Regions from separate parts of the Terrabacter ginsenosidimutans genome, predicted to be linked through region 1. Evidence: riboswitches for the same ligand, from Rfam matches in the RefSeq annotation. Region 1 holds a riboswitch; each other region holds the start of a gene.

What was found. A riboswitch is a leader RNA that binds a small molecule or an ion and turns the genes downstream of it on or off. The one in region 1 is predicted to bind cyclic di-AMP.
Region 2: linked by a shared signal. The riboswitch ahead of ABD831_RS16520 (C40 family peptidase) and the one ahead of ABD831_RS01330 (transglycosylase family protein) in region 1 are both predicted to bind cyclic di-AMP.
Region 3: linked by a shared signal. The riboswitch ahead of ABD831_RS11710 (C40 family peptidase) and the one ahead of ABD831_RS01330 (transglycosylase family protein) in region 1 are both predicted to bind cyclic di-AMP.
Region 4: linked by a shared signal. The riboswitch ahead of ABD831_RS04685 (CHAP domain-containing protein) and the one ahead of ABD831_RS01330 (transglycosylase family protein) in region 1 are both predicted to bind cyclic di-AMP.

Annotation. Positions count from the first base shown of each region.
Region 1 covers NZ_BAABDC010000001.1:260,937-263,127, forward strand. Annotated here, with positions in the region: gene ABD831_RS01320 (sialidase family protein) at 1-128, shown strand, start outside; tRNA gene ABD831_RS01325 (tRNA-Thr) at 313-385, opposite strand; gene ABD831_RS01330 (transglycosylase family protein) at 535-1,221, opposite strand; cyclic di-AMP (ydaO/yuaA leader) riboswitch at 1,226-1,414, opposite strand; gene ABD831_RS01335 (serine/threonine-protein kinase) at 1,760-2,191, opposite strand, start outside.
Region 2 covers NZ_BAABDC010000006.1:11,362-13,552, forward strand. Annotated here, with positions in the region: gene ABD831_RS16515 (DsbA family oxidoreductase) at 1-183, opposite strand, end outside; gene ABD831_RS16520 (C40 family peptidase) at 281-1,051, opposite strand; cyclic di-AMP (ydaO/yuaA leader) riboswitch at 1,055-1,219, opposite strand; gene ABD831_RS16525 (iron-dependent transcriptional repressor DtxR) at 1,426-2,121, opposite strand; gene ABD831_RS16530 (MFS transporter) at 2,151-2,191, opposite strand, start outside.
Region 3 covers NZ_BAABDC010000003.1:300,073-302,263, reverse strand. Annotated here, with positions in the region: gene ABD831_RS11715 (GAF and ANTAR domain-containing protein) at 1-328, opposite strand, end outside; gene ABD831_RS11710 (C40 family peptidase) at 602-1,009, opposite strand; cyclic di-AMP (ydaO/yuaA leader) riboswitch at 1,188-1,345, opposite strand; gene ABD831_RS11705 (FBP domain-containing protein) at 1,700-2,191, shown strand.
Region 4 covers NZ_BAABDC010000001.1:1,005,721-1,007,911, forward strand. Annotated here, with positions in the region: gene ABD831_RS04675 (hypothetical protein) at 1-185, shown strand, start outside; gene ABD831_RS04680 (sortase domain-containing protein) at 203-991, shown strand; cyclic di-AMP (ydaO/yuaA leader) riboswitch at 1,228-1,417, shown strand; gene ABD831_RS04685 (CHAP domain-containing protein) at 1,423-2,191, shown strand, end outside.

The DNA.
Region 1 (2,191 bases):
ACATCTATGCGCTCGGCGTATCGACCCACTATCCCTCGGCAGTGACCGCAGATGAGAAGGGTCCGATCTACTACCAGCAACAAGTGCTGGCCACGGTGCCCCGGACCGACTTTGGCGCCGGCTACTGAGGCTCCATCAAACGGCCTGTTCAGCCGCCGTTCCCGGCCCTCGGAGTCTCAGGCAAGAAGTCGCGGGGAGACCTCCCTGCCGCTAAGCCCCGATTGCTGGGCTCGTCCTGTCGACGGGCTGTCCGCCCTGCCTCACGGCGGCGAAACCGCAGGTCAGGAGCACCATGAACCCGCCTGAGCAGAGAGCTGGCGAGGGGACTCGAACCCCTAACCGCCTGTTTACAAGACAGGTGCGCTACCAATTGCGCCACGCCAGCACGTCCTCGGCCGCAAGCCGTGGACGGGCGAAAGCGTAACCGAGCCCGACGGCATACGCCCAAACCGGTGGAACGGGGAACGAGAGAACGGCCCCGCGCAACCCAGGGGTTGGTCGCGCGAGGCCGTCCGGCTCAGTTGTATCAGGAACTCACGGAAGACGCAGCGTCTGACCCACGAAGATGAGATTCGGGTTCGTGACCCGGGCCCCGTTGGCCTTCCACAGGGCCTTCCAGCCGCCGGCCACGTGGTAGCGCGCGGCGAGCTTGCCGAGGGTGTCACCGTTGCGGACGGTGATCTTGGCGCCCTTGGCCGTGTTGGTCGTCGCCGGCTTGGTCGCGTAGGTCTTCTTCTTCGAGACCGTCTTCTTCTTGGCCACCGGCTTGGTCGCCGACGGCTTCTTGGCCGCGATGGCGGTGCGCGTCGTCGACCGCGAGACGGCCGTCGTCGTGGCCCCGCCGTTGGAGCGGGTCAGGCCGGCACGCTTGGAGCAGACGGGCCAGGCGCCGGGTCCCTGCGAGGCGAGCACGCGCTGCGCGATCGCGATCTGCTCGGCCTTGGAGGCGAGGTCGGCACGGGAGGCGTAGGCGCCGCCACCGAAGCCGCGCCACGTGCTCGAGCTGAACTGCAGGCCGCCGTAGTAGCCGTTGCCGGTGTTGATGTGCCAGTTGCCGCCCGACTCGCACGAGGCGACCGAGTCCCAGACGGAGGCGGCCTTGGCCGACCCTGCCGTGGTGATGCCACCGACGATGGTGGCGGCTCCAGCGATTCCGACTCCCGCAAGGCGCTGCTTGACCGAGGTCTTCCTGGCCACAGCATGCTTGGACATGTACTGCATGGGTGATTCCTTCCTGACGCGCGCCTGCGGGGTTAGCTGTCGGGTTGGGGCGTCAGGTGCCCTGTCGCAGATGCGACTTCACCCCCAGGCCAGATCTCGTCCTCTTTGACACGTGCTTCGACACACATGCACTCACTGGCCACACTGGGTCCCCCGTCCTCGCCCGGCCCACGGGTGTGGGCTACATCCCTGGCTGGCGAGGCTCGGCGCGCTCAGGGAACGGATTCAATGGGTGTCCATGTGAAGTTGTGGGAGCGTTCGTGTGGAGCCGGACGCGACGAAGCGACCCGGGAGCCAGTGCTACAGCTCCCGCTCCGACCCGAGGGTCGGGTGCCGCCGAGCACTGACGGTACGTGAGGTTTCAACCCCGCACAACCCAAGTCGAGACACTTCCGTGATCTTTTTCCCAGCCGATCTCGGGGGCGATGCGCTACCTCGCACAGGACGCGCACAGACCTCCTCGACGACACGCACAGTGGCCCAACCGGCACCGCGGACACGACACGTGGGGCCGGCCTGTCTGACGCAGGCGGGCCGGTCAGGCTCCGAACGGGTTGCCGGAGAAGGGGCTCCAGGTGAGGCTCGCGCCCTGCTGCAGCGCCACGAGAGCAGCTGCGACGCCAAGGACGACGAGGAGTCCCGCCACGACCTGTGACGCGACCCCCGCGGGCACCAGGCTGCGCGCGATCGAGCGCGACCCCCGCCGGAGGGAGGCGCCACCCGGCCCCCACCACAGCATGAGCAGGCCGAGGACCCCGCCGACCGCCAGGGTGATCGGCGTGCCGGGGCCGAGGTCGGTCCCCTGCGTGCCGGCCAGCAGGAGAGCCCCGGCGAAGATCCCGGCCAGCGCGACGGCCACCGGCAGCAGCAGCCCCACCGCGGTCGCGATGATGCCGACGACGAGGTGCCAGGGGCTGGAGACGACGGCGAACGGCACGTCGCTTCGCCGACGCCCGAAGTCGTAGCGCCT
Region 2 (2,191 bases), on a different contig from region 1:
GACGGCGACGTCAGGGTCCAGCTCGAACGACCGCAGCCGCACGGTGACGTCGTGCGGGCGTTCGAACGCCGCGACCGCCGCCTCGACGCGCCGCTTGGCGACCCACGAGTAGGGGCAGACCAGGTCGCTCCAGAGGTCGAGCTCGATGAGGGTCGTGGACTCGGCAGCACGCTGATCGGTCATCGACTCAGTCAACCACGGCCCGCACCGCCCCCGGGAAAGCGTTGCGCCCCCACCGGAGTCGGTGGGGGCGCAACGGCAAGGCGTGAGAGGTGACGGCTCAGAAGCGGCCGTAGCCCGACGGGGTGGTCCAGATCGAGTGGTTGCCGATCACGGTGCCGGTGCGCTGGGCGTCGATCATCCGGCCCGGGCTGACGTAGATGCCCACGTGGTAGGCCGGCGAACCGAAGAAGACGAGGTCACCGGGGCTCGGGTTGCTGACGCGGGTCGCTGCCGCCTGCTGCGCCGACGCGGTGCGCGGGATGGAGATCCCGGCCTGGCGGTAGACGTAGGAGGTGAAGCCGGAGCAGTCGAAGCCCGACGGCGACGAGCCGCCGTAGACGTACGGGACGCCGAAGAAGGACTGCGCGATGCCGACGATGCCGCTGGCGCTCGGGGCGGGCGCGACGTTGAGGGCGGGGCGGGCGGCCGAGCGGGAGACGCGCTGCGAGGCGGCCTTGCGGTCGGCGGCCGCCTTGTCGGCGGCGGCCTTCTCGGCGCGGTCCGCCTTGACGACGATGTCCTCGATGACGACCGGCTTGACCTTGGCCTGCTTGAGCCCGGGTGTCGCGAAGCCGATGGCCGAGAGGGCGTTGCCGGCCTTGAGCGTGCCGACGGCGGGGCCGACGGCCGCGGGGCCGGCGACGACGCTGCTCGAGCCGTCAGCTGCGTTCGCCGTGCCGGCGAACGAGGCGATCAGGCCACCGGAGGCCGCCACGACCGCGGCGCCCTTCACAGCGGGCTGAGCAGACTCCTTGGCGATCGTCTTGAGCTCGGCGATCGCGTTGAATCGACCGGGGGCGCGGTGGCGCCCGGAAACGTTCTGAGCCACAGATAGACCTCTCGACGCCTACGAGGTGAGCTGTCGGGTTCGGGCTGGAGGTACTGCCCGGCCTTCGCTCGGACCAGGTTCGGTCCACGGAGGGCTTCACCCCGAGGGCGTCTCTCGACGCCCGGAGAAAGTGGTTCCCCCGCTCCTGCCATGCGGTTCGTGCTGAGCCTCAGGTCGATGGCAGGACTAGGCGGTCCGACCCGGGGCACTCGCTCGACGGGGAGAGCAAGTTCGCCCACCGTACCCAAGTCGATCTGCCTTGTCACCTCCGAGTTCCCGGAAGTCAAAGATTTTTCCGGGGGCCCCGCAGAGGCTGGCGAAGCATGACAAAAGGGCCCCACCAACCGGGGCAGACCCTGACGAATACAGAGTGTTCAGGCAGCCTGACAGAAGACGTGGACGGCCACGTCGTCAGGCAGTGAGACGCCTGTCGAGCGCTCGCTGCCCTCACGAACCGCGACGACACGGCCACCGTCGCGCACGACCTCGACCCGCGCGCCGGGCACGACGCCGGCGCTCGTCAGCAGCGCGAGCGCCTCGGGGTCGACCTGCACGGGCTCTCCGATCCGGCGGATCGTCACGACCGCGGGGGCCTCCCCCACCGCTGCGGTGAGGGTGGTGAGACCGGTGAGGAAGTCGGCGTCCTGGCGCACGCCCAGCTCGTCGAGCCCGGGGATGGGGTTGCCGTAGGGGGACTCGAGGCCCTCGCCGATGAGACCGAGGATCTTGCGCTCGACCTTCTCGGACATCACGTGCTCCCAGCGGCAGGCCTCGTCGTGGGCGTACTCCCACTCGAGCCCGATGACGTCGACGAGCAGGCGCTCGGCCAGCCGGTGCTTGCGCATGACCCGCGTGGCGAGCAGGCGCCCGTGGTCGGACAGCTCGAGGTGGCGGTCGCCCGACACGGCGACGAGGCCGTCGCGCTCCATCCGCGCCACGGTCTGCGACACGGTGGGACCCGAGTGACCGAGACGCTCCGCGATGCGCGCGCGCAGGGGGACGATGCCCTCCTCCTCGAGCTCGAAGATGGTGCGCAGGTACATCTCGGTGGTGTCGATCAGGTCCGTCACGGTCATACCTTCTCAGAGTCGGAGAGCGCTCAAGGACCGGTCGTCGCCGGGCCGCGGTCGCCGACCCGGG
Region 3 (2,191 bases), on a different contig from region 1:
GCACGTCGACCGCCTCGATGCACGGGCCCTCCCCCAGGCTGAACTGCAGCTCCTCGAGCCGTTGGGCGTTGTGCCCGGACCAGGCAGCCGCGCTGCCGGCACCCGGCTGCCCGGCTGTCAGGCTCAGACCCGCACCGCTCGCAGGAACCTCGCGCACGGCCACGGAGCAGAGGCTGTTCAGGCTGCTGATGAGGCCCGGCGAGTGTCCCCTCGCGGGCGGCTCGCAATCGACCATCTGGCTCAGTGCGGCGAGTCGGTCGACGCGGCTCGCGTCGTCGGACTGCCAGTCGCCGTGAGCGCGTCCGTACTCACCCCGGTTGTCATCCATCACTGGAGCGGGTCCCGCAGATGCCGCCTCGTGTGCCCATGGTTCACGCCCTCGCTCGCTAGACCAGCTGGTCTGAGATGCGCTGACCCACACGCTGCCAGCCCTGAGCGCCGGGGGAGATCGGCAACTGCAGTCTCTCGAAATCGATACGTCCAGTCTACGCCAAACGGGAGCACAGGGACCGCGTCGTGACCGCGTTCCCTGCGCTCCCGCCTGGTCCGATCGAGCCGGGATCCCCTCGTCCCGCAACACCCGAGTCGACCACCGCCAGGGTCAGCGCACCCTCCCCGCCACCCAGCGCGACGTCCAGAGCTTCGACAGCTGGACGCGCTGGCCAGGCCTCGGCGAGTGCCAGATCTTGCCGTGGCCGGCATAGATGCCCACGTGGTAGGCGCGGCCGCCGGACATGAAGAAGACGAGGTCGCCGGGCCGGAGGCTGGCCTTGGCGATGCGCATCGTCTTCAGTCGCTGGGCGTTGGCAGTGCGCGGCAGCGAGACGTGCAGCCTCTTCTTGTAGATGTAGTAGACGAGCCCGGAGCAGTCGAAGGACGACGGCCCAGCGCCGCCCCAGCGATAGGGCTTGCCCTTCTGGGCGGCCGCGATCCTGACGGCCTTGAGCCCGCGCGGGATGGCTATGGACGCCGGGGTGACGTAGGCGACGGGTTTCGCTGCCAGGTTCACCGACGCTCGGGCCGGGAGGGCCGAGGCGGCTGATGCTGCCGGTGCACTCGGCGCGGAGGCTGTCGGGGCCGGCGAGGTGCCGACAGTCCCGACCAGCAGTGCTGCGGTCACAAGTGGCGCTATTGCCATGGACTGCAAGGAAATTCGACGTGCAGAAGTAGAAGCGGACATGGGTTGGTCCTTCCCACGCCTGTGAGGTGAGCTGTCGGGTTCGGGCGGAAGTTGCCCGGCCGCAGATGCGGCTTCACCCCAAGGACCGGCAGGCCGGTCCGAAGGTGGGTCCCCCACTCCTGTCCGTCATTGCTTGGCTGCCCCACCGGTGGACAGGATTCGGCGTCCGGCGGGCCGTCCGGGGGAGACCCCGGACGATGAACATTCATCGAATGTGACAGAGAAGGTCACGAAAGCATCGCGGTAGGACAAATTCTGGCAATGTTTGCCACGTCAAATGAGAGCGAACCGGGGCAGACGGTGCCTGACCGGGACAGGCCGCCGGTTAATGGGTGGACCGTTCCGGTCGGATCGACGCATCATGGACGCCGCTCCGCTCGGGAGCAGGTCGATCGTCGGCGGGGAGGCCCGCGGAGAGGTGGGGGCCATCATGGCCTGCTCAGCGGACACGGTCCGACGCCATCTCCCCCACCCTGGCTGACCGGGCCATCCGGTCATGCCGACCGACAGGAACAGACCGTGAAACCCCTGACAGAGAACGAGATTCGCGCCTCCTTCGTCAACACCTCCCGACGCGAGGCCAAGCAGGCGAGCCTCCCACCAGACCTCGAGAACCTCGACTGGGAGACGCTCGACGTCCTCGGCTGGGTCGACCGCAGCAACCCCCAACGGGCGTATGCCGTGGTCCCCGTCGACGACGCACCCGTCGGCTTCGTCCTGCGGGCCTCGGAGCGCACGCGCAAGGCGAGCACGATGTGCGCCTGGTGCGAGGACGTGTTCGCGACGAGCGAGGTGTCCCTCTTCGTCGCCAGGCGGGCGGGCGCCGCGGGCCGCGAGGGCAACAGCCTCGGCACGCTCGTCCACGCCGACTTCCGCTGTTCGGCGCACGTGCGGCGGCTGCCGAACAGCATGGAGGGCGGCCTCGATCCGCTCGCGCTCGTCGAGCGCCGCGTCGAGGAGCTGCGGGCGCGGTCCTCGGCGTTCGCCCGCCGGGTGCGCGACGGGTCCTGA
Region 4 (2,191 bases), 740 kb from region 1:
CGGCGCTGTGTGGCGCGCTGCGCGTCGCTCCCGCGGGCGGCATGCACACCGGCGGCGGCCTCGCGGCTGACAGCCTCAAGAGCGGTGGCCAGAACGAGGCCCTCATGCTCGTCGGTGGCGGGGCCCTTCTCGCTGCGGCCGGTACCGGCGCCTTCGCGGCTCGTCGCGCGCGTTCGCGCGCCTGAGCGACCGAGGCCCTCACATGCCTGAGCCCACGCAGTCTCCCGACGGCGACCGGCCGGCCGGCCACGTCCGTCGCCACGGGCGTGCGGCCGTGGCGGCGGCCGTCGCGGTCACGGCCGTCCTGGTCGTCGTCGGGATCGTCGCGCTCGTGCTCGGGCTCAGAGGGACACCCGGCTCGCCGCAGCCCGCGGCGGGCCGGGTGCCCCCCATCTCGCAGATGTCCAGCCCGCCCGGTCCCGCCACCCCATCCGGTTCAGGCGCCTCGTCGACGCCGCCACGTCAGAGCGCGACGTCGAGTCCCGGGGCCGACCGGGGCGCCGCCGGGAACGGCAGCATCGGGGACTTCCTCGAGGCCTCCGAGCCGACCTCGATCGAGATCCCCTCGATCGGGGTGCGGTCCCGGCACTTCGTGCCGCTCAGCGTCCAGCGCGACGGCACGATCTCGGTGCCGGGCACGGCGCAGGAGGTCGGGCTCTACGACGCCGGCCCCACGCCGGGGCAGCTCGGCCCCTCGGTGCTGGCGGCCCACGTCGACACTCCTTCCGGGGTGCCGGGGATCTTCCACGAGCTGCGCCGGGTCAGGGCGGGCGACGTCGTCAGGGTCTCGCGCCGGGACGGCTCGCACCTGACCTTCACCGTCGACCGGGTCGCGGCCTACAACAAGGCGCATTTCCCGACCGAGCTCGTCTACAAGGGCGACTTCACCAAGGCGGAGATCCGCCTCGTGACGTGTGGGGGGCCCACCGACAGCCGCAACGAGTACCGCGACAACGTCGTCGTCTTCGGCCACCTGACGAACGCGAGCTGAGCGCCCGGCGGACTACCCGCGAGGGGCGGGTGGCTGGCGCCCGTCAGCTGTGACTCCGGTCACACCCAGCCGCAGGTAAAGCGTTGGTATAGGCGCTGAAAACAGACATTCAGGTCTCCCCCTACGCGCCGCCGTTACCGTGGCGTGACATTTGCCAGTTCTGTCGTCTACTCTTCCGGGAGTCCGGCTACCTGGTCGGACTCTCGTGAGGTGGACCGCCTAGTCCTGTCACCGCCTGACGAGAGAGATCAAACCTTGTGACAGGAGCGGAGGAACCACACGTTTCTCCGGGCGTCCGGCGCAACGACTTCGGACGCCCTTGGGGTGAAGACCGCACCCGCCACGCGAACGCTCGCGCGGTGGGGGCAGACCGGGCACCTTTCCGCCCGAACCCGACAGCTAACTTCGTAGGCGCGGAGAGGTACAAACGCGTGAACATTGAGAACACCCGCGGCCGCCACCGTGCGCCAGGTCGCCACAATCCCCTCAACGAGCTCAAGCTGCTCGCCCGTGAGTCGGCTCAGCCGGCCATGAAGGCGGGCGCTGTCGTCGCCGCCACCGGTGGCCTCGTCGCCACCTTCGCCAACCCGGCGAGTGCCGACACCCTGACCCCCAACTCGGGCAACGTCGCTGCTGCCGGCGCCGAGTCCGCGGCCCCGGCTGCCGTCGGCCCCGCGACCGCTGCTGCTCCGGCCGCATCGACCGCGCTGTCGAAGATCGGCTACGCCCCCGCGGTGCAGCAGGCCGTCGCCCAGCGCGTCGCCAAGCCCAAGCCGCAGGTCATCGAGGACGTCCAGGTCAAGACCGAGCGCGCCGCCGCCACGAAGGCTGCCGCTGACCGCAAGGCCGCCGCTGCGCGCGCCTCGCGCGACCTGACGCGCAAGACCCTGACGGCGAGCACCTCGTCGGCCAAGGTGAGCGTGAACGCCTCCGTGCCGAGCGCCTCGTCCGGCATGCGCGCCTCCTCCAACTGGGCCACCGCCGGCCAGTGCACGTGGGGCGCCCTGAACAAGTGGTACCAGTCCGAGGGCTACTACCCCGGCGGCTGGACCGGCAACGCGATGGCCTGGGCCTCCGGCGCTGCGTCCGCTGGCTACACCGTGACCAGCACGCCGCGCACCCGCTCGATCCTCGTCATGCAGCCCGGCGTCCACGGCTCCTCGAGCGTCGGCCACGTCGCGTGGGTGACCGCGGTCAACG